Regions from separate parts of the Vibrio sp. JZG120 genome, predicted to be linked through region 2. Evidence: riboswitches for the same ligand, from Rfam matches in the RefSeq annotation. Region 2 holds a riboswitch; each other region holds the start of a gene.
The links. Region 2 has a riboswitch for thiamine pyrophosphate ahead of thiD (bifunctional hydroxymethylpyrimidine kinase/phosphomethylpyrimidine kinase). Riboswitches for the same ligand answer to the same signal wherever they lie in the genome.
Positions count from the first base shown of each region.

Region 1: linked by a shared signal. The riboswitch ahead of thiB (thiamine ABC transporter substrate binding subunit) and the one ahead of thiD (bifunctional hydroxymethylpyrimidine kinase/phosphomethylpyrimidine kinase) in region 2 are both predicted to bind thiamine pyrophosphate.
Region 3: linked by a shared signal. The riboswitch ahead of thiC (phosphomethylpyrimidine synthase ThiC) and the one ahead of thiD (bifunctional hydroxymethylpyrimidine kinase/phosphomethylpyrimidine kinase) in region 2 are both predicted to bind thiamine pyrophosphate.

Region 1 is NZ_JBSRRK010000005.1:287,897-294,268, forward strand. Features, by position in the region: gene mpl (UDP-N-acetylmuramate:L-alanyl-gamma-D-glutamyl-meso-diaminopimelate ligase) at 1-450, shown strand, start outside; gene ACWPOD_RS12900 (flavin prenyltransferase UbiX) at 455-1,090, shown strand; TPP riboswitch at 1,128-1,264, shown strand; gene thiB (thiamine ABC transporter substrate binding subunit) at 1,336-2,328, shown strand; gene thiP (thiamine/thiamine pyrophosphate ABC transporter permease ThiP) at 2,370-3,956, shown strand; gene thiQ (thiamine ABC transporter ATP-binding protein) at 3,956-4,660, shown strand; gene ACWPOD_RS12920 (LysR family transcriptional regulator) at 4,679-5,626, opposite strand; gene ACWPOD_RS12925 (alkene reductase) at 5,719-6,372, shown strand, end outside.
Region 2 is NZ_JBSRRK010000002.1:448,327-454,698, forward strand. Features, by position in the region: gene ACWPOD_RS07865 (ABC transporter permease) at 1-448, opposite strand, end outside; gene ACWPOD_RS07870 (ABC transporter ATP-binding protein) at 441-1,199, opposite strand; gene thiD (bifunctional hydroxymethylpyrimidine kinase/phosphomethylpyrimidine kinase) at 1,189-2,046, opposite strand; TPP riboswitch at 2,144-2,251, opposite strand; gene ACWPOD_RS07880 (TldD/PmbA family protein) at 2,564-3,949, shown strand; gene ACWPOD_RS07885 (TldD/PmbA family protein) at 3,949-5,292, shown strand; gene trmY (tRNA (pseudouridine(54)-N(1))-methyltransferase TrmY) at 5,373-5,972, opposite strand; gene ACWPOD_RS07895 (DUF3087 domain-containing protein) at 6,133-6,372, shown strand, end outside.
Region 3 is NZ_JBSRRK010000021.1:29,615-35,986, forward strand. Features, by position in the region: gene ACWPOD_RS22590 (HesA/MoeB/ThiF family protein) at 6-779, opposite strand; gene ACWPOD_RS22595 (thiamine phosphate synthase) at 766-2,181, opposite strand; gene thiC (phosphomethylpyrimidine synthase ThiC) at 2,181-4,121, opposite strand; TPP riboswitch at 4,286-4,384, opposite strand; gene crcB (fluoride efflux transporter CrcB) at 4,445-4,828, opposite strand; gene ACWPOD_RS22610 (multicopper oxidase family protein) at 4,953-6,335, opposite strand.

The sequences.
Region 1 (6,372 bases), on a different contig from region 2:
GCTCTGGGCCGTTTCATTAACACCAAGCGCCGTCTTGAGTTAAAAGGTGAAGAGCAAGGTGTGACGGTTTACGATGATTTTGCGCATCACCCAACGGCAATTGAACTCACCGTCGGTGGTTTGCGTAACAAGGTAGGCGAAAAACGCATTCTTGCCGTGTTGGAACCTCGTTCTGCCACTATGAAGCGCGGCGTGCACAAAAACACACTCGCGGATTCGCTACACAGCGCAGATGAAGTGTTCTTATTCCAACCAGACAACATCGAATGGTCGGTGCAAGATATCGCGGAACAATGTCAGCAACCTGCTTTTGTTGACGCTGACATCGATAACTTTGTAGCGAAAATCGTTGAACGTGCGCAGCCAGGTGACCAAATCCTCGTGATGAGTAATGGTGGCTTTGGCGGTATTCACGGCAAGATCCTCGAGCAACTTAAACAAAAAGCCTGATTTTATGCAAAACAAACAGCAGCAAGCAGAAAAAGCCATCACTTTAGCGTTAACTGGAGCATCTGGTGCACCTTATGGTCTGCGCCTTTTAGAATGTTTGGTCGCGGCGGATTATCATGTCTACGTTCTGATCTCTTCGGCGGCTCGTGTCGTGATGGCAACCGAACACAATCTTAAGTTGCCAAGTGGCCCAGAAGCCGCAAAGCAAGCGCTGGTGGAACATCTCAACTGTGATCCAAATAACATCACCGTTTGCGGTAAAGACGATTGGTTCTCGCCGGTTGCGTCTGGTTCTGCAGCGCCCAAACAAATGGTGGTTTGCCCATGCTCTGCGGGAAGCGTTGCGGCCATAGCACACGGTATGTCGGACAACTTGATCGAACGGGCCGCTGATGTAGTAATGAAAGAGCGCGGGCAGCTGTTGCTCGTGGTTCGCGAAACACCATTCTCAACGCTGCATCTGGAGAACATGCACAAACTGTCGCAAATGGGCGTGACCATCATGCCAGCGGCTCCGGGCTTCTATCATCAGCCGAAGAGCATTGAAGACTTAGTGGATTTTATGGTGGCGAGAATTCTCGACCACTTAGGTATTGAGCAAGGTTTAGTGCCTCGTTGGGGTTATGACCAGCGTTCGTGAGCTGATTGTGTAACCACTCAAATACCTTTACAATCCATCCAACTCATCGGGGAGCAAACCCATTTAGCATTGAGTCAATCAATGCATTTGGGCGCTGAGACCTAAGTTCTTAACTAGGGACCCGTATTACCTGAACCAGATAATGCTGGCGTAGGAATTGAGTCTGGATATTGGAAGTCCTTAATAGCCGCCTCAACCCTGTGCCGCTCAACTTATTTCTCTGAAATACTCATGGAGAGCGAGCAGTGAAAACCACTTCAAGTCTGATTGCCTTAGCTGCAATTACCTCTACTTCAGCGTTTGCTGCTGAAAACCCATTAACTATTTATACCTACGATTCTTTTGCCGCAGATTGGGGGCCGGGTCCTAAAATCGAGCAAGCTTTTGAAGCAAAATGTGGCTGTGACGTTAACTTCGTGGCGTTGGACGATGGTGTGTCGATCCTGAATCGTCTTCGTCTTGAAGGCGGTAATAGCAAAGCCGACATCGTGTTAGGTCTGGATAACAACCTGATGGCAGAAGCAAAGAAAACCGGTCTGCTTACCGAGCACAATGTGGATACGGCCAACACAGTGTTACCAAATGGTTGGAGCGACACGACGTTTGTACCGTACGATTACGGCTACTTCGCATTTGTGTACAACACAGAGAAACTGGCTAATCCGCCGAAAAGCATGAAAGAGCTGGTGGAAACGCGCGATGATTTGAAAGTGATTTATCAAGATCCGCGTACGTCAACGCCGGGCCAAGGCTTGATGCTGTGGATGAAATCCATCTATGGAGACGATGTGACGCAAGCGTGGCAGAAGCTAGCGAGCAAAACCGTAACGGTCACGAAAGGTTGGTCAGAAGCGTATTCCATGTTCCTTAACGGCGAGTCGGACTTAGTGCTTTCTTACACTACGTCACCTGCGTACCACTTAATTGCGGAAAACGATTCAAAGTTTGCGACGGCGAATTTTGCTGAAGGTCACTACATGCAAGTTGAAGTCGCCGCTAAAGTGAAAGGGGCAAAAAATTCAGAACTTGCTGATCAATTTATGAATTTCATTTTAAGTGATGAGTTCCAGTCAGCGATGCCAACGGGTAACTGGATGTACCCTGTTACTGACGTTGAGTTACCTGAAGGTTTTGAAACCTTGAGCGTTCCAAACAAGTCGTTGAGCTTTAGTGCTGATGAAGTGGCAAAAATGCGTAAGTCTTGGATTCGCGAATGGCAAAGCGCACTGACGTTTTAGCTGACGTTCCACCCCTCATCTGAATGAGATAGGTTTTACCTTTGAATTCTGTTCCAAAAATAGGTTTAGGGGTCGCGATGATCATCGCGACCTTTGTTGTTTCTGCCCTAGGTGCTTTGATTGTTCAAGCCCCTTCACTTGATGTGTCTGTGGTATGGGACGACCCGTATTATCAACATGTCACCAAGTTCAGCTTCTACCAAGCTTTTCTTTCCACATTGCTCAGTGTTGGCTTTGCCATTCCAGTTGCGCACGCGCTTTCACGTCGCCAATTTTGGGGTAAGTCATTACTGCTTAAGCTGTTTGCATCGACGCTAGTTTTGCCTGTTTTGGTTGGTGTTTTCGGGCTGTTAGCGATTTATGGCAACAGCGGTTTGTTAGCGCAGTGGCTACAGAGTTTCGATAGCAAACTGCCATTTTCTATTTACGGTTTGAACGGCATTTTACTCGCCCATGTGTTCTTTAATTTACCTTACGCGGCGCGCTTGCTGTTGCAAGCATTAGAATCTATTCCTGCCGAGCAACATAAGCTGTGTGCGCATTTAGGTATGAACCATTGGAATAAGTTTCGTTGGGTGGAATGGCCGCGTTTAAGACAGCAACTTCCCCACGTTTGTGGTTTGGTATTTATGCTGTGCTTCACCAGTTTCGCCACTGTAATGGCATTGGGGGGCGGGCCAAAATCTACCACCATTGAATTGGCCATTTACCAAGCGATTAAGTTTGATTTTGATTTACAAGCTGGGGCGTTATTGGCGCTGTGGCAGATGCTGTTATGTGGACTGCTTGCCATTGGAGTGCAGAAGTTAACAAAGCCTGTTTCTATCAGTGCTGGCAGCACATCGGTACAGCAATATTTAACGAAGGATCATGGGTGGTCAAAAGCTTGGGATAGCTTTTGGATCATAGGTGCCTTTTTACTGGTGATACCACCGTTATTGATGGTGTTACTGAGTGGCATCAACCAACAAGTTTGGACGGTTTTAACCGATGAACGTTTTTGGTCTGCGTTATCTAACTCACTCAAAGTGGCAGGGTTAGCCAGTGCGCTTGCGGTCGCTGCGGGCGTGTCTATATTGTTGACCAGTCGCCGTTGGCGATTGCAGTACAAAAATACGCGAGCCGATCAGATTGAGCTAATCGGCACCATTATTTTGGTGACGCCGGGTTTGGTGATTAGCACCGGATTATTCTTGCTGTTGCGATCATTTACCGATGTTTTTAGCTTGGCGTTTTTTGTTGTGATTTTGGTAAATGGTTTGATGGCTTTGCCTTACGTGATCAAAACGCTGGCACAGCCAATACTGCACATCGAGCAGCAATACCAGTATCTGTGTGCCAGCTTAGGCATGCGTGGCTGGCAACGCTTTAAAGTGGTGGAGTGGCAGGCGCTGCGCAAGCCATTCGCACATGCGTTTGCGATCAGCTTTATGTTTGCGATTGGCGATTTAAGTGCTATCGCGTTGTTTGGCGGGCAAGAGTTCCGCACTTTGCCTCTGTATTTGTTCCAGTTACTTGGCAGCTATCAGATGGACGCGGCTGCGGTGGTATCGGTGACCTTGTTGTTGTTGAGTGTGGGCTGTTTTGCCTTGATTGAGAAAGTATTGAAAACGAAGGAGAGAGCGTAATGTTAGTGTTGGATGATGTGCAGTACACCTACCAACGTGAGCTGTTTCGTTTTGACTTAACGATTGAGCAAGGTCAGATTGTGTCGCTGATGGGACCAAGTGGGGCTGGAAAATCGACGTTGCTGGCGTTGGTGGCTGGGTTTATCCATCCTGACCAAGGTGACATTCGGGTTGATCGTGAGTCGATTGTGCACAAAGAGCCCTATCAGCGTCCTTTCTCCATGCTGTTCCAAGAGCATAACTTGTTTTCTCACTTGTCGGTGCGTGACAACATTGGCTTAGGTTTACACCCAGGGCTAAAGCTCACGGTAGACCAAAAACGTCAGGTTGAACAAGCTGCGCAGCAAGTTGGCGTTGCAGAGTACCTCGACCGTTTGCCTGAGCACCTTTCTGGTGGGCAGCGTCAACGTGTTGCCTTAGCACGTTGTTTTGTTCAGCCTCATCCCATGTGGCTGTTGGATGAGCCTTTCTCGGCGCTTGATCCGGTTTTACGTGAAGAGATGCTGAGCTTGGTAAAAAAACTGGCGGCAGAGCGGGGAATAACCGTATTGATGGTCACGCACCATTTAAGCGATGCCAAAGCCATTGCCAGCCACTTTGTGTTTGTGGCTGATGGCAAAGTGGAAGCGGCGGATAGTATGTCTGCATTGAGTGAACAGCATGCTAGTGAGAAGCTTGCGGCATTTATCCGAGCCGCACGCTAATGCTCAATGGTGGCGGGATTATGCTTCACCGCAACACAAACCATGTCGAGGACCAAATTCAAACTGAGATCTTAGGCTCATGATATGGTCAATCATCGCTTGTACTCGTCGCGTTCGGTTTGCGCCAGGACGATAGACTAAATAAATGGGCATTGGTACCGTGTGCCATTGAGGTAAAACTCTGACTAAGGAGCCATTTTCCAGCTCTTGCGTCATGTTTTGCATAGGTAAGTTAGCGATTCCCAATCCTTTGAGCGCGCCTTTTAATACCGCTTCTACGGTGGTGCTAGAGAAGTTACTGCTTACCGAGACGTTGACCGTGCTGTCCTGCGAAATCAACGTCCAAGGGCCTATCTCTGAAACATACTGATATCTCAAACAGTTGTGTGTTGTCAGATCTTCTGGCGTTTTAGGTACGCCACACTCAGCTAAATACTCAGGACTGGCGGCCAATACTCGGGTGGTGTAGCCCAATTTTTTAGCAATCAGTCGATCATCGACGATCTGGCCGACTCGAATTGCCATATCAAAACCGTGTGAAAACAGATCAACAAAATCGTTCGATGCTTCTAACGCAATTTGTACTTTTGGCCATTGTTTTAAAAATGGTAAAAAGATGTGCTCAGCTATATACGCGTCCAAGGCTGGTGGCGCAGCAATGCGAAGCCGACCTTGGATCTGCTGTTCCATTTCCTGAACGTCTTGACCAATCGAGTGAAATTCCTCAACTAAGCTTGCAGCACGCTCTAAAACCATTTGACCAGCTTCGGTAATCACCAACTTTCGGGTCGTGCGCTCTAGGAGCTTGGCTTCAAAGTGTTGTTCGAGTCTGGTTATGGCTTTACTAACAGTAGATTTTGGTAGGTTTAACTCCAGCGCGCACTTGGTTAAGCTCAGTAGTCGACAGCTTGTGACAAAGATAGAGAGCGTCCTAAAGTCAATTGTTTCTAAATTTCGAACAATCACTTTCAATTATCCATATTGTTTCAATATTGATCTGATTATAGTCTGGCTCTTCATCCTTAGCCATCAAGTTATTGTCATTTGAGGTAAACAACATGTCCAACTCTGTAGACTTATTTTCTCCTATCGAACTCGGTCAATTAGCATTAGATAACCGTGCCATTATGGCCCCTTTAACGCGCGCTCGTGCCAGCGCAGATCATATCCCGAATGACCTTATGGTTGAGTACTATGCTCAACGCGCGAGTGCTGGACTTATCATTGCTGAATGCACCATGGTGATGGAAGGAACGTCTGCTTTTATGGCAGAACCGGGCATTTATAACGAAGAACAAATTGCAGCTTGGAAAAAGGTAACGGATGCGGTTCATGAAAGAGGCGGTAAGATCGTCTTGCAAATTTGGCATGCGGGACGCGCTTGTCATCCTGAACTGAATGACGGGAAAACGCCTGTTGCAGCGAGCGCACTAGCCATTCGTGATGAGTTAGTCCATACCCCTTCAGGTAAGCAAGCATATACGGTACCACGAGCACTCGAAGTGGATGAGATAGCTTCCATTGTGGCAGCGTTTAAGCAAGGTGCGGAAAACGCCAAGAGAGCAGGCTTTGATGGTGTGGAGATACATGGCGCCAATGGTTATCTTATCGATAACTTTCTTCGTGATGGATCGAATTTACGTACTGATGAGTACGGTGGCTCGGTCGAAAATCGTGCTCGTTTCTTACTTGAGATAGTTAAAGAAGTGATC
Region 2 (6,372 bases):
CGGGGAAAAAGATGATGATCGCCGCCATTACTACTTTCGATGCGATGCCGTAACCGAGCCACAGCATCAACACGGGCGCGATAGCAAATACTGGAATGGCTTGGCTAGCGATAAGAATCGGCAATAGCCAGCGTTTGAGCGGCTCGAACATCAGCATTTGCAAAGCGAATAGCAAACCCATCGATAAGCCGAGTGCGAGGCCAAGTAGGATCTCTTGTGCCGTTACCCAAGTGTGTTTGAGTAGCACGTCGTATCGAGTGACTAATCTATCCAATACTTCAATTGGCGAAGGCAAGATGAAGCTTGGCATGTCAAACACCACTACAATGAGTTGCCACAAACCTAAGATCACGGCTGCGCTGATCAGCAGACGCAACGCCGGATGAGTTACGCGTTCCTTTTTACTAATACGCGCCGAAACGGAGTTGTACTGAGTCATATCACTCATAGTCTTTCTCCAACTGATCCAAAATCGCCTGCTGTAGCGCTGCGCACTCTCCATCGAGAGATCTTGGTGGCTTGGAGTCCGGAACAACCAAGTGCTGCGCTTGAGCAGGCGTGCCTTGCAACACATAGAGTTGGTGTGACAATCGCACCGCTTCTTGTGGGTCGTGCGTAATCAAGACAACGGTTTTGTCCTTTAGTAGCTCGGCTGAGAGAGTTTGCAATTTGTGGCGAGTCACGGCGTCCAATGCCGAGAAAGGTTCATCCATCAAAACCAAAGGTTTGTCTTGCATCAGAGTGCGAGCAAGGGCTACGCGTTGTCGCATACCTCCAGAGAGTTGAGCGGGTTTGGCGTTAGCATAATCAGCCAACCCAACGTGCTCTAATAAGTTGAGAGCACGTTGTTTATCATCCGCTGAATTTGAGTTGGCGTGAGAAAAGCGCGAGCTAAGGCAGACGTTATCCAGCACGTTAAGCCACGGTAGCAATAAATCCTGCTGAGCCATGTAAGCGATACGGTCATGCAGTGCGGCGCCATCGGTTGTGATGAGTTCGCCATGCCAGTCAACTTGGTTATCCAGTAGGCCAGCTAAGTAACGCAATATCGTGGTTTTTCCGCAGCCACTTCGCCCGAGTAATACCGTCCATTGACCGATAGGAATGACCATGTTCACTTTCGCTAAAGTCGGTGTTTGGCTGTCTTTGTATTGCAAACTGGCGTCGGAAAGCTGAATGCCAATCGCGTTAGCGAACATAAGTATGACCCGAAAAAAAGTGATTCACAGGGCCGTGACCTTTACCGACATCCAATTCATCAGCGTGTGCGATAGCTTGGCTGATGTACTGCTTACCAAGGTGCACTGCTTTGTGTAGGTTGTTGCCTTGGCTAAGGTAAGACGCAATGGCGGAAGACAGTGTACAGCCCGTACCGTGGGTGTTTTTGGTCGGAAAACGCTTGGCGCTGATTAACTCGGCACAGTCTTGCATGATCAGCAGATCGTTGCTGTTTTCATTTTCTTCAAGATGACCGCCTTTGAGCAGAATAGCTTTGGCACCAAGTGCACGAAGGTCGGTAATCATATCGTTCATTTCAGATTCTGATTGAGGCACTGGCTTACCCGTCAATGCTGCACCTTCTGGCAGGTTAGGAGTGATGATGTCTGCCAGTGGAATTAACTCTTCTTTTAATGTGCTGATTGCCGACTGTTCCAGTAATAGATCGCCGCTGGTGGCCACCATTACAGGGTCAATCACGAGGTGTTTTGGCTGGTATTGTTTAATTTTGTCTGCAACAACTTTGATGATGTTGGAGTCGGCTAGCATGCCCACTTTGACTGCAACGATGTTGAGGTCGGTAAATACTGCATCAAGTTGGCTCTCTACATGGTCGAGAGGAATGGGGAAAATCGCAGAAACGCCTTGGGTATTTTGCGAAGTAATCGCCGTGATTACCGAGCAAGCAAAACTGCCGGTTGCGGACATCGCTTTGATGTCGGCTTGAATACCTGCACCGCCACCACTGTCTGAGCCCGCGATGGTCAATACGATAGGGGTAGGCAAGGCTGGCGTGTGATGTGAATGAGGTTGTGATTGCTGCGTCATGGTCGCTCCTACTACAAGACGTATAGGAACTGACTTTGACCGTTGCAGATAGATCGATTTTTCGATCGCTATCGCTTACCTAAGAGGGGCGGCGAAAGGCAAAGTGCGCATAGTTCCCTACGTCAGTGCTAACTGAATCAGGTTCAACGGGTCTCGAATCTCGATCTCAGCCAACGCTTATCGCGTGGCCCCCCGACTATTTCGCTCGGATGATAGCAGGACCATTGCGGAAGGGATACGTTTTTTGAGAGTAATTATTATTGAGTATTCAATTATGCGAGGTGAGTGATAGGGTAAGCATCTAAATGGTTCGTCGTGTGGAATTTACTAGTGCAACGCTCTGGTGAAAGAGCTGAACCTGGAATATTTAATAAATAATCGTGGTCTCGCTAAGCAAGGATTAGCACAAAACAAGGTTAAAAAACTGTTAAAATTTAACGCGTTGCCAATTTAACTTTGTTGAACTTTTCGACAGTTAATTAGGAAGGCTAAGACGATCATCGAGCAAGGAGACTTCATGCTTAATTCTGCAACAGCGAAGTCAGTGATCGATCATGCTCTCTTTTTAGGGGCTGATTTCGCTGAACTATTCGTTGAACATCATCAAACTAACACCGTCCAGATCGCATCTGGTGAGGTGGACAAGATCAATTCGGGGATTGATTTTGGTATCGGTATTCGCCTCTTCTTCGGTCACAAAGTGCTTTATGGATACACCAATAGCACGGACGAAGCCGAGCTAAAACGCGTAACCTCATTGCTTGCGGCAAAAGACAAGCGTGAGCAAATCGCGTCAGCAGGTTCTTTAAATTTGAACCGCTACCCAATCCAACACGGTTGCCGCATGCCGTTAAGTCAGGATGCCAACTTAGATTCAAAAATCGCGTTTCTATTGAAAGTTGACCAAGCTGCGCGTGCAGAAAGTGAGTACATCAGCCAGTTCATTGGTAGTGTGCTTCAGCGCGAGCAGCAAGTGTCTATCTTCAACTCAGAAGGTTTGCATGTAGACGATACGCGTCACTACATTCGTGTGGCGGGTAACACCGTTGCTCAAAAAGGTAATGAGCAGTCTTCTGGTATGGAAGGTCCTGGCGCTCTTGCTGGTTGGGAGTTCAGCGAACAACTTGATTCGAAAGAGCTGGGTCAAACTATCGCGCAGCAAGCGTTAGTGAAACTTGGCGCGGATGCTTGTCCATCGGGTGAAATGCCAGTGGTAATTGGTAACGGCTTTGGCGGCGTTATCTTCCATGAAGCGTGTGGTCACTTACTCGAAACCACTTCGGTTGCGAAGAAAGCGTCCGTATTCCACGACAAAATGGGCGAAATGGTTGCTCACACTGCAGTGAATGCTGTCGATGATGGCACCATGACCAACGAATGGGGCTCGATTCATGTTGATGACGAAGGCATGAAGACTCAGCGAACTCAATTGATCAAAGACGGTAAGCTAACCAGCTTTATGGTCGATAAAATGGGTGGCATGAAGACAGGTTATGAGCCTACGGGTTCTGGTCGTCGTCAGAACTACAAGTTCGCACCAACCTCGCGGATGCGTAACACCTTTATCGAAGAAGGCGAGCATTCACTTGACGACATGCTGGCAGGTATCGAACGTGGTATCTATGCGAAGAAGATGGGCGGCGGCTCGGTTCAACCGGGAACGGGCGAGTTTAACTTTGCTGTTCGTGAAGCTTACCTCATTGAAAATGGCAAAATCACCAAACCTCTGAAAACAGCAACGCTGATCAGCACGGGTCCAAAAGTGTTGAAAGAAATCAGCATGGTCGGCAAAGACATGGCGCTTGCGCCGGGCATGTGTGGTTCAGTAAGTGGTTCAGTACCAACAACAGTCGGTCAGCCAACACTGAAAGTAGATAATATTCTGGTAGGAGGCGGTAACTAATGAGCCAAGAACAACAACTTCTTAATGCGGTTGATTACGTCCTATCAGAAGCAAAGCGTCAAGGTGCGGAAGCGGACGTGATTGTGAACCGTAACAGCAGCTTTTCGCTGAAAGCAAACCAAGGCAAGCTGGATGAGTACAAAGTAAGCTCAAGTCAAGTGCTGGGTGTTCGAGTTATTAAAGATGCTCGTGTCGCGACAAGTTATTCTGAATCACTAGAGCAACCAAGTTTAGATTTGATGCTCACAAACGCGCTGCAAAGTGCTCGCTTTTCCAAGCAAGATGAGCATCAAACCATCAGCTGCGTAAACAGCAAAATCACCACTGATATTGCAGAAATTGCGCAAGACGATACCACATCGGTCGATGAGAAAATTGAACTGTCCCTTGCGCTTGAGCAAGGTGTTGTGGCTCTGCCTCACGCTTCAAGCTCACCATACAATGGTTACAGTGACGGTGAAACTCAGCTCATCATCGCGAATACTCAAGGTACGTTATGTCAACATTTCGAGCGATCGTTCACTTGTTACGCGTATACCTTGTTTGAAAAAGACGGCAAACAGTCGATGGCGGGAAGAATGTCGCTAGGTCGCCGTTTTGATGAGTTGGATCCAGCTTATTGTATAGAAGGCGGTTACAACCTTGCTCGCGATCTTCTTGAAGGCGCTCCGGTTGCGACAGGTAACTATCCGGCCATTTTCCACATCAATGCTTTAAGCAGCCTGTTTGGTGCATTCGGCAGTGCGTTTTCTGGTGTGAGTGCGATGAAAGGCATCTCGCCACTGGGTGACAAGCTTGGTCAAAGCGTTGCAAGTGAACTGATCACCTTTACCGATGCGGCTTACATGCCAAATGGTATGGCAATCGCAAGTTTTGATAGTGAAGGCTTTGCTACTCAAAACAATGTGTTGATCGCCAATGGCCAACTGAATACGCTATTGCACAATAGCCAAACAGCGAGTTATTTGGGTGCAGTGTCGACGGCAAGTGCATCTCGCAGTGCAAAATCGAGCCTAGACGTATCGGCAAATCATAAAGTGATTGCGACAGGCAACAGCAGTGCGCCAGAAGTCAAAGCAGGTGAATACCTAGAATTAGTCGAACTGCAAGGGGTTCACTCTGGTGCAGATGCTGTCAGTGGTGATTTCTCATTTGGTGCGAGTGGCTTCTTGTGCCGTGATGGAGAGCGCGTTCAACCAGTTCGTGGGATCACGGTAGCCGGTAACTTCTATAAGATGCTGCAAGAAGTAGAAGCTGTGGGTGATACGCAGCTTATTAATGATAGCCGCACTTTCTTCGCGCCAGATGTGCGTTTTGCTCGATTGAGCATTGGCGGTAAGTAAGCGCGGCATAGAAAGTCAGAAACAAAAAAGAGGACTCGATCGAGTCCTCTTTCATCATCTAGCAACGTGTACGCGAATAACTATAATTCGCGGATATCCAGTTCGTTGTGGATCAATACCACACACTGAGAAGCGAAAAGCATCTTAGGACCTAAGCTGATCTTCTCAGTACCTAGGCGCTTCAAGCTGTTGAACGACTTCTTCGGCATCGGGATGTGATCGGTTAGCAAGAAACATGGGTTTTCACCAATTTCTGTGTCACGAACAAATTCGCCTTTCTTGTCCAACATATAAAGCTGGTGATCTTCGGCTAGTTCTTGAACCAAGCGTTCGAAGCTTACTGTACGAACCGTAATACCCGGTTCAACTTCGCGAAGCTGCTCTTTACCCATACCAACAGATGCGTCTAACGCACGGGCAACGGCAGCGATCAACGTTGACTCGTGAAAACCACCAATATTGGTAATGTCGTTTGAACGAATGGTAATCGTGCGCGAGTAATCCTTCGTGCTCTCTAATACCAAGTGGACAACCACATCTTCACGGTGAGATTGTGCCACGAACATGGTGTTCATCATGGTATGAGCAAGGATCTCGGTATGCGCCTCGTTACCAACACCTTCTAATAGTGCTTTGCTGGTGGTTGGCGCCGCGCGAGCTCGTAAAACAAAAGAGCGCATGAATTTAGCCTCTATATAGGAAGAGTGAATGCGCGGAAGTATATACCCAAGCAGGGAAGGGATGCGAGTTTAATAGTAAATGTGAACTTACTTACAAAGCTTCGATTGTCGTGCGGAGTGTGCTGGTTAGAATAGGAGGCAACCCTGTTAGGAGCGGTATATGGAAATCAAAAAGATAAATAAAGACATTTATAAAAAGAAAGTAAACCTGGTGATTGGCGGTTTTGTTGCGTTGCTCGCTATCTCATCTCTTGCCTTTAGTACCTTGCTTATTGTTTTGTTTGGCAACACTGAAGTCGTACCTGAACAATCAACGGGAAACTTTCATTGGAATTTGATTGGTGTCGTTCTCGCAGTCGCAACTTCCCTCTCTTTATTGAATCAAATTAAAACTCGACCA
Region 3 (6,372 bases), on a different contig from region 2:
GTAAGCTAAATCTGAGCACACACTTGGCACTGTTTGTCTTTGCTTATCGCCATGGTTTGCCATTGCAGTTTCAATCCATCAAACAGATGCAACTTGGCAGTCTCAACATGAAACTTTCCCGTCGCCAGTTTTTGAATTGCCGCTATCGCTTGGTAGTTACCAAGTGTCCCCACCACCGGACCGACGACACCGCTCTCACTGCATTTTTGCGTTTGCGGTAATTCATCGAACGGATACAAACAGCGGTAACACGCTTTACTCTGCGCTTCTTGTTCACTTGGTGTTTGGTAATCAAAAACAGCGAATTGCCCTTGCCAACCAATTGCCGCCGCCGAGATGAGCGGCGTATTTTGCTCGAAACAAACTTGGTTAATTAGCTGGCGCGTTGGCATGTTATCGGTGCAGTCCAGCACCACATCCGCTAGCATCACCTCAAGCTGCAGCTGTGCTTTGTCTAATCGCTTATTGAGAGCACGAACTTGGACCATAGAATTAAGTTCAGTAAGTTGCTTTACAGTCGCTTTTGTTTTCGCAACTTGGAGGTCTTGCTCACGATAAATGATCTGACGTTGTAGGTTACTGCTATCAACTTCATCATCATCAACCACAACCAATTTACCAACACCCGCTGATGCCAAGTACAAACTCGCTGCGCTTCCTAACCCACCACAACCGATGATTAGCACATGCGATTTACTCAAACGCTCTTGCCCACCTTCAGCAATTTCAGGCAGAGCGACTTGGCGTTGATAGCGAAGGAACTGCTTATCCGTGAGCATGCTCGCCTCTCTTGGTATGCGCCAATTCACTATTCTGATCAGTAAACGTTAGCTGTCTTTCCTTCATCAGTTGTGCAAAAAACTCGATAACGGACTGAGGTGATTCTGCCAAGGTAATAGCTCGCACAACTGCCAAACTAGAAACACCTGTTTGCCAAACTTGGTCTGCATTAGATTGGTCAATGCCACCAATCGCGACCGTCGGAAAGCCAAGTACATAGTCACTACCTGCTTTGTCTTTTGCAGGACGGAAAACCGACTCTGTGTTTCCATAAGGAATGCTATCAATCAGTTTTTGATACAGTGCCAAGCGCACCAAACCTTGTGGTTTCGATGGCATCTGTTTTGTGGTGGTTGGGAAAATATGCCCTAGCGCGATGTAGCTAGGATGAATTTGTACGATGCGCAGTAGTTCGTAATAACCATGCGTAGAAAGACCAAGACGAATGCCGGCTTTGGTTAGCAGAGCCAAATTCGACTCTTCTATGTCTTCTTGTCCTAGGTGAACGCCATAAGCGTCATGCTTGATTGCCAACTGCCAATAGTCATTGATGAACACTTGTGCTTGATATTGACGACCTAGCTCAATTGCTCGAATGATCTGTTGTTCCACATCGGCTTGTTGTGGGTTCTTGATTCGTAGTTGAATAGTGTTGATGCCTAAAGGCAGTAGACGCTCAATCCAAGCAACATCATCAACGACTGGGTAGAGCCCTAGACTTTGCTTAGTTAGAGTTGGAAAGTTAACGCTCTCTCCTTGTGCTGACCAACCAACTTGAATACCGAGTCGGTTATCTTCCAGTACAGGTGTCGGGAAATCATCAAATTGGTCAGCCCACTTAGTAGATCGTCCCTCATCAAGGTTATCATTCAATAGTGTTTCACGTGAAACATTCGCTTGTTGAGTTAGCATTCCTCGAGCAAGTGTTAACGCATCTTCGATAGGAAAGTCGAGTACTGTCAGCGTTACTGTCCAAGCAAGATGATGTTCGGGATCGAACATTGCGTTGGGTTTGGACTTAACGGAAAGCGCTCTCACTTCGTCGTTAAGTGGGTGACGCCAGATATCAAGCTGAAGCACTTTCTCATTTTCATCGGAAACTTGAGTATCAGCAATACCAATGTAAATCGCTTTCGACGGTTGCTTTGCGCACACTTCTACCGATAAAGAAGAACGGTAATAAAGCACAAATGAACTCTCATGCTCAGAGTTATGTCCATCAATAAGATCAGTCGTTATATGTGTAGTCTGTTGGTCGCGAACAAGCTGAATAGATTGAGTTGGGCTCACACCCAACTCAATGTCTTCAATGCTAAAACCCTGTTCTTTCGCCAACAACAAACATTGCTGAACTAAACCTGTTAGTTCAATCAATGATGACGGAATAAGGATTTTGCTCATTAATCACTTACCTCGGCATGTGCTGCTGGGTGGTATAACTCAGAACCTGACTCTCTAAATTCTTGCGATTTCTGACGCATCCCTTCGAGAGGATCATCCAGCATTTTGATCGAGATAGCTTGGTCCGCAGCAACTTGCTCAGTGTCTTTCGCGTACTCTCGAACCTCTTGCGAAATCTTCATCGAGCAGAACTTTGGTCCACACATCGAACAGAAGTGAGCAACTTTTCCTGACTCTTGAGGCAAGGTTTCATCATGGAAAGCGCGCGCGGTTTCTGGGTCGAGTGACAAGTTGAATTGGTCTTCCCAGCGGAACTCGAAGCGAGCTTTAGAAAGCGCGTTATCACGAACTTGTGCACCTGGGTGTCCCTTAGCCAAATCAGCGGCGTGCGCAGCAAGCTTATAAGTGATCATGCCTACTTTCACATCTTCTTTGTTTGGTAAGCCAAGATGCTCTTTAGGAGTTACGTAGCAAAGCATCGCACAGCCATACCAGCCAATCATGGCAGCGCCAATTCCTGACGTAATATGGTCGTAACCAGGAGCGACGTCTGTCGTCAGTGGACCAAGGGTGTAGAACGGAGCTTCATGGCAGTGCTCTAGCTGCTCTTCCATGTTCTCTTTGATCATGTGCATTGGAACATGGCCAGGACCTTCGATAATGACCTGTACGTCGTATTCCCACGCAACCTTAGTCAACTCACCAAGAGTACGAAGCTCCGCAAATTGCGCTTCGTCATTAGCATCGGCAACCGAACCAGGGCGCAGACCATCACCGAGAGAAAGTGCCACATCATACTTGGCACAGATTTCACAGATCTCTCGGAAGTGGGTGTATAAGAAGCTTTCTTGGTGATGCGCTAAACACCATTTCGCGATGATAGAACCACCACGAGAGACGATGCCAGTAACACGCTTTGCAGTCATTGGCACATAGCGAAGTAGTAAACCGGCATGGATAGTGAAGTAATCAACGCCCTGCTCTGCTTGCTCAATCAGAGTATCGCGCATCACTTCCCAGTTAAGGTTTTCGGCAACTCCATTCACTTTCTCAAGCGCTTGATACATAGGTACGGTACCGATCGGAACCGGGCTGTTACGCAGAATCCACTCGCGAGTTTCGTGGATGTTACGTCCAGTAGAGAGATCCATAACGGTATCCCCACCCCAGCGTGTCGCCCAAACGAGCTTCTCAACTTCTTCCTCAATCGAAGACGTCACCGATGAGTTACCGATATTGGCGTTCACTTTGACCAAAAAGTTACGTCCAATGATCATTGGTTCGGATTCTGGGTGGTTGATATTAGAAGGGATAATCGCTCGACCTTCGGCAACTTCTTTGCGAACAAACTCGGCGGTAATGTCTTTTGGAAGATTCGCTCCAAAGCTTTGACCAGGATGCTGTTGATTCAGTACATCATCACGGTACTTGGCACGACCCATGTTTTCACGCAGCGCGATGAATTCCATTTCTGGGGTAATAATGCCTTTGCGAGCATAGTGCAGCTGAGTGACGCACTGCCCATCTTTGGCACGTCGAATACGTGGTAGATTACCGTAACGAAGCTCGTCTAGTGTTTCGTCTTCTAAGCGTTCTTTGGTGTACACCGAGCTTACTTCATCGAGTAACTCTGTGTCACCGCGTTCTTCAATCCAGCTTTCTCTTAGCTTTGGTAGGCCACTATAAAGGTCAATATCGTAGTTCGGATCAGTATAAACACCTGACGTATCGTAGACTCGGACGGCTTCATTTGGCTCGAAAATAGGCGCTTCTTTTGTGCCACCAATCAGACTATCTGCTAGCGCTATTTCACGCATAGGTACACGAACATCTGGACGTGAGCCTTCTACATATACTTTTGTGGAATTTGGGTACGGCTGTACCGAGAGTGTTTCAATGAACTGTTTTGCTTCCAGTCTCGCTTGTTTGCGACTCGACATAGCATTTTTCCTTGCTTTGTTATACTAGATAAAAAGTAATTGGATAAAAATGCTTGGCGGATAGATGCGACAAGAGGAGTCAAATTAAGGCTAAATAAAGCTTAAGTAATTTGCCTATAACAACATTCGACTATTTGATAGGTCAACCAGAAAGAACTCCGGTATAAATATCTTCTCTTGTTCCCTTCGCAGATTCTAATCTGATCAGGTTCAACGGATCCCGAATTAACGGTCTCAGCCTTATGGCACTCCGACAAGTGATATCAGTATATAAAAACGGCCTGGTTAAACCAAGCCGACCTGTTTAATTTTTAACTACTTTGCTAGCTGCGCATCAATAATTGGAAACCGAACCACGCAGCAGAGATGCTCAGCACCACATTTAATAAAATATTTAACCCCATCTTAAGAAATGCACCTTGCTGCATAAGTAAAACATTATCCATAGAAAAGGTGGAAAACGTCGTCAGTGCCCCTAAAAATCCCAAACCAATCACTTGTCGCCAAGGTTCTGTTGCCAACAGTTCATTGTCGAACGCAGCAATCAACAAGCCCATTATAAATGAACCAACCACATTAACGGTTAACGTACCGTATGGAAAACCACGCCCCAATAAAATGATACACAGTTCAGATATCAAGTAACGAGAACACGCACCAAAAGCACCACCTAGCGCAATAAAACCAAGAATGGAAAACTGTCCCATAATTCCCCCCAACACTATTGATGACGATATTGTAACCAAAACTAAAGCGATATTGATGGTGAAATTTTAGAATTCGACAACGTATTGCATTTAAAACACACTGAGATTAAAAAAGTTACAGGAGTCACTTTACTTCAATATACCCCATCAAACCGGTTTTCATATGCTCAATAACATGGCAGTGATACATCCAACGTCCAGGGTTGTTAGCAACAAAGGCAGCTTTGGCACTGCCATTTTTTCCAAGTAAAACCGTATCGGTATGGAACGGTTCGTCAAGTTTCTTGCCATCTAACTCAAGAACAGTAAATGTATGCCCATGAAGATGAATAGGATGATGATATTGAGTAACGTTCTTCAAATTGAAGATATAGGTTTTTCCAAGTTCCAATTTTGAAAGTGGTTCTGGGATATTATCTTTACTCATTCCCTCCCAAGCTCGTTTGTTCATCAGCCAGAATTTAGGTATCGCTTTGCCCGATTTATCGGCAGGAGTGATCGCCCCCTCCCATTCAAACACATAATCGATTTGCTCCGCATTTTCCAAATCAAGATCAGGCACAGGGTTGAGAGGCAATAAAGACAGTTTCTTGTTGCTTGGCAGGTCAGACTCAACAACTTCAAACTCACACAAAGAGAATGGGAAGCGCCCTTTCATTTGACGCACATAAACACGCTCTCCAGCCTTCGGAGCAATCAATCCGATATCCAATCTCATTCCCGGACCAATTTTGTGTTGAGTGAGCCTATAAGGCGTTTTAACTGGATTGCCATCGATGGCAATAACCCAAGCCTCTGTGCCTTCAATCGCGATCGGATAGGTAATGGTGTTATCGACATTAGCAATTCTTAATCGCGTAGTCGCGTTCTGCTTCAGCGTATAAACAGGCTCATGAATACCATTGACGCCACTCCACTCTCCTGGCGTTCCCATACGTGCACTCAAGCGCGGCACCATTAGATTCTTCCACTGTCCTTGCTTGTCTAAATGCCAATGCTTGAGGACGACTTCATGCTCTTCATCAAACTGAACAGGCTCAGCCTCTTCAACAATTATTAGCCCAACCAACCCCATACCAAGCTGCTTAACGCTGTTCATGTGTGGGTGATACCAAAACGTACCTGCATCTGGCGGAATAAACTCATACGTAAAAGTCTCTCCGGGCATGATAGGAGCCTGGCTTAAAAACGGAACTCCATCCATTTCAATAGGAATCCTCAAGCCATGCCAATGAATCGTCGTCGGCTCTGATAGCTTATTGATGAAGTTGATTGTTACCTTTTCCCCTTGTCGGCAACGAATTATCGGTGCAGGTATACGCCCATTAAAAGCTAATACCTCAGTATTGAAACCGGGCACTAGTTCAGCCGTAGAAGGCTCTGCAGTTAGATCGTAAATGTAATGCCCGTTTTTATCTTGCTGCCGCGATAAAGTACAAGCTGGTAGAACAGCTAGAGTAGAAATAGCCAAAGAAGATTGAATAAAGCGACGACGAGAGATATCCATGAATAGTTACTCATTAATCCAGATGAGTCGAGTGTAA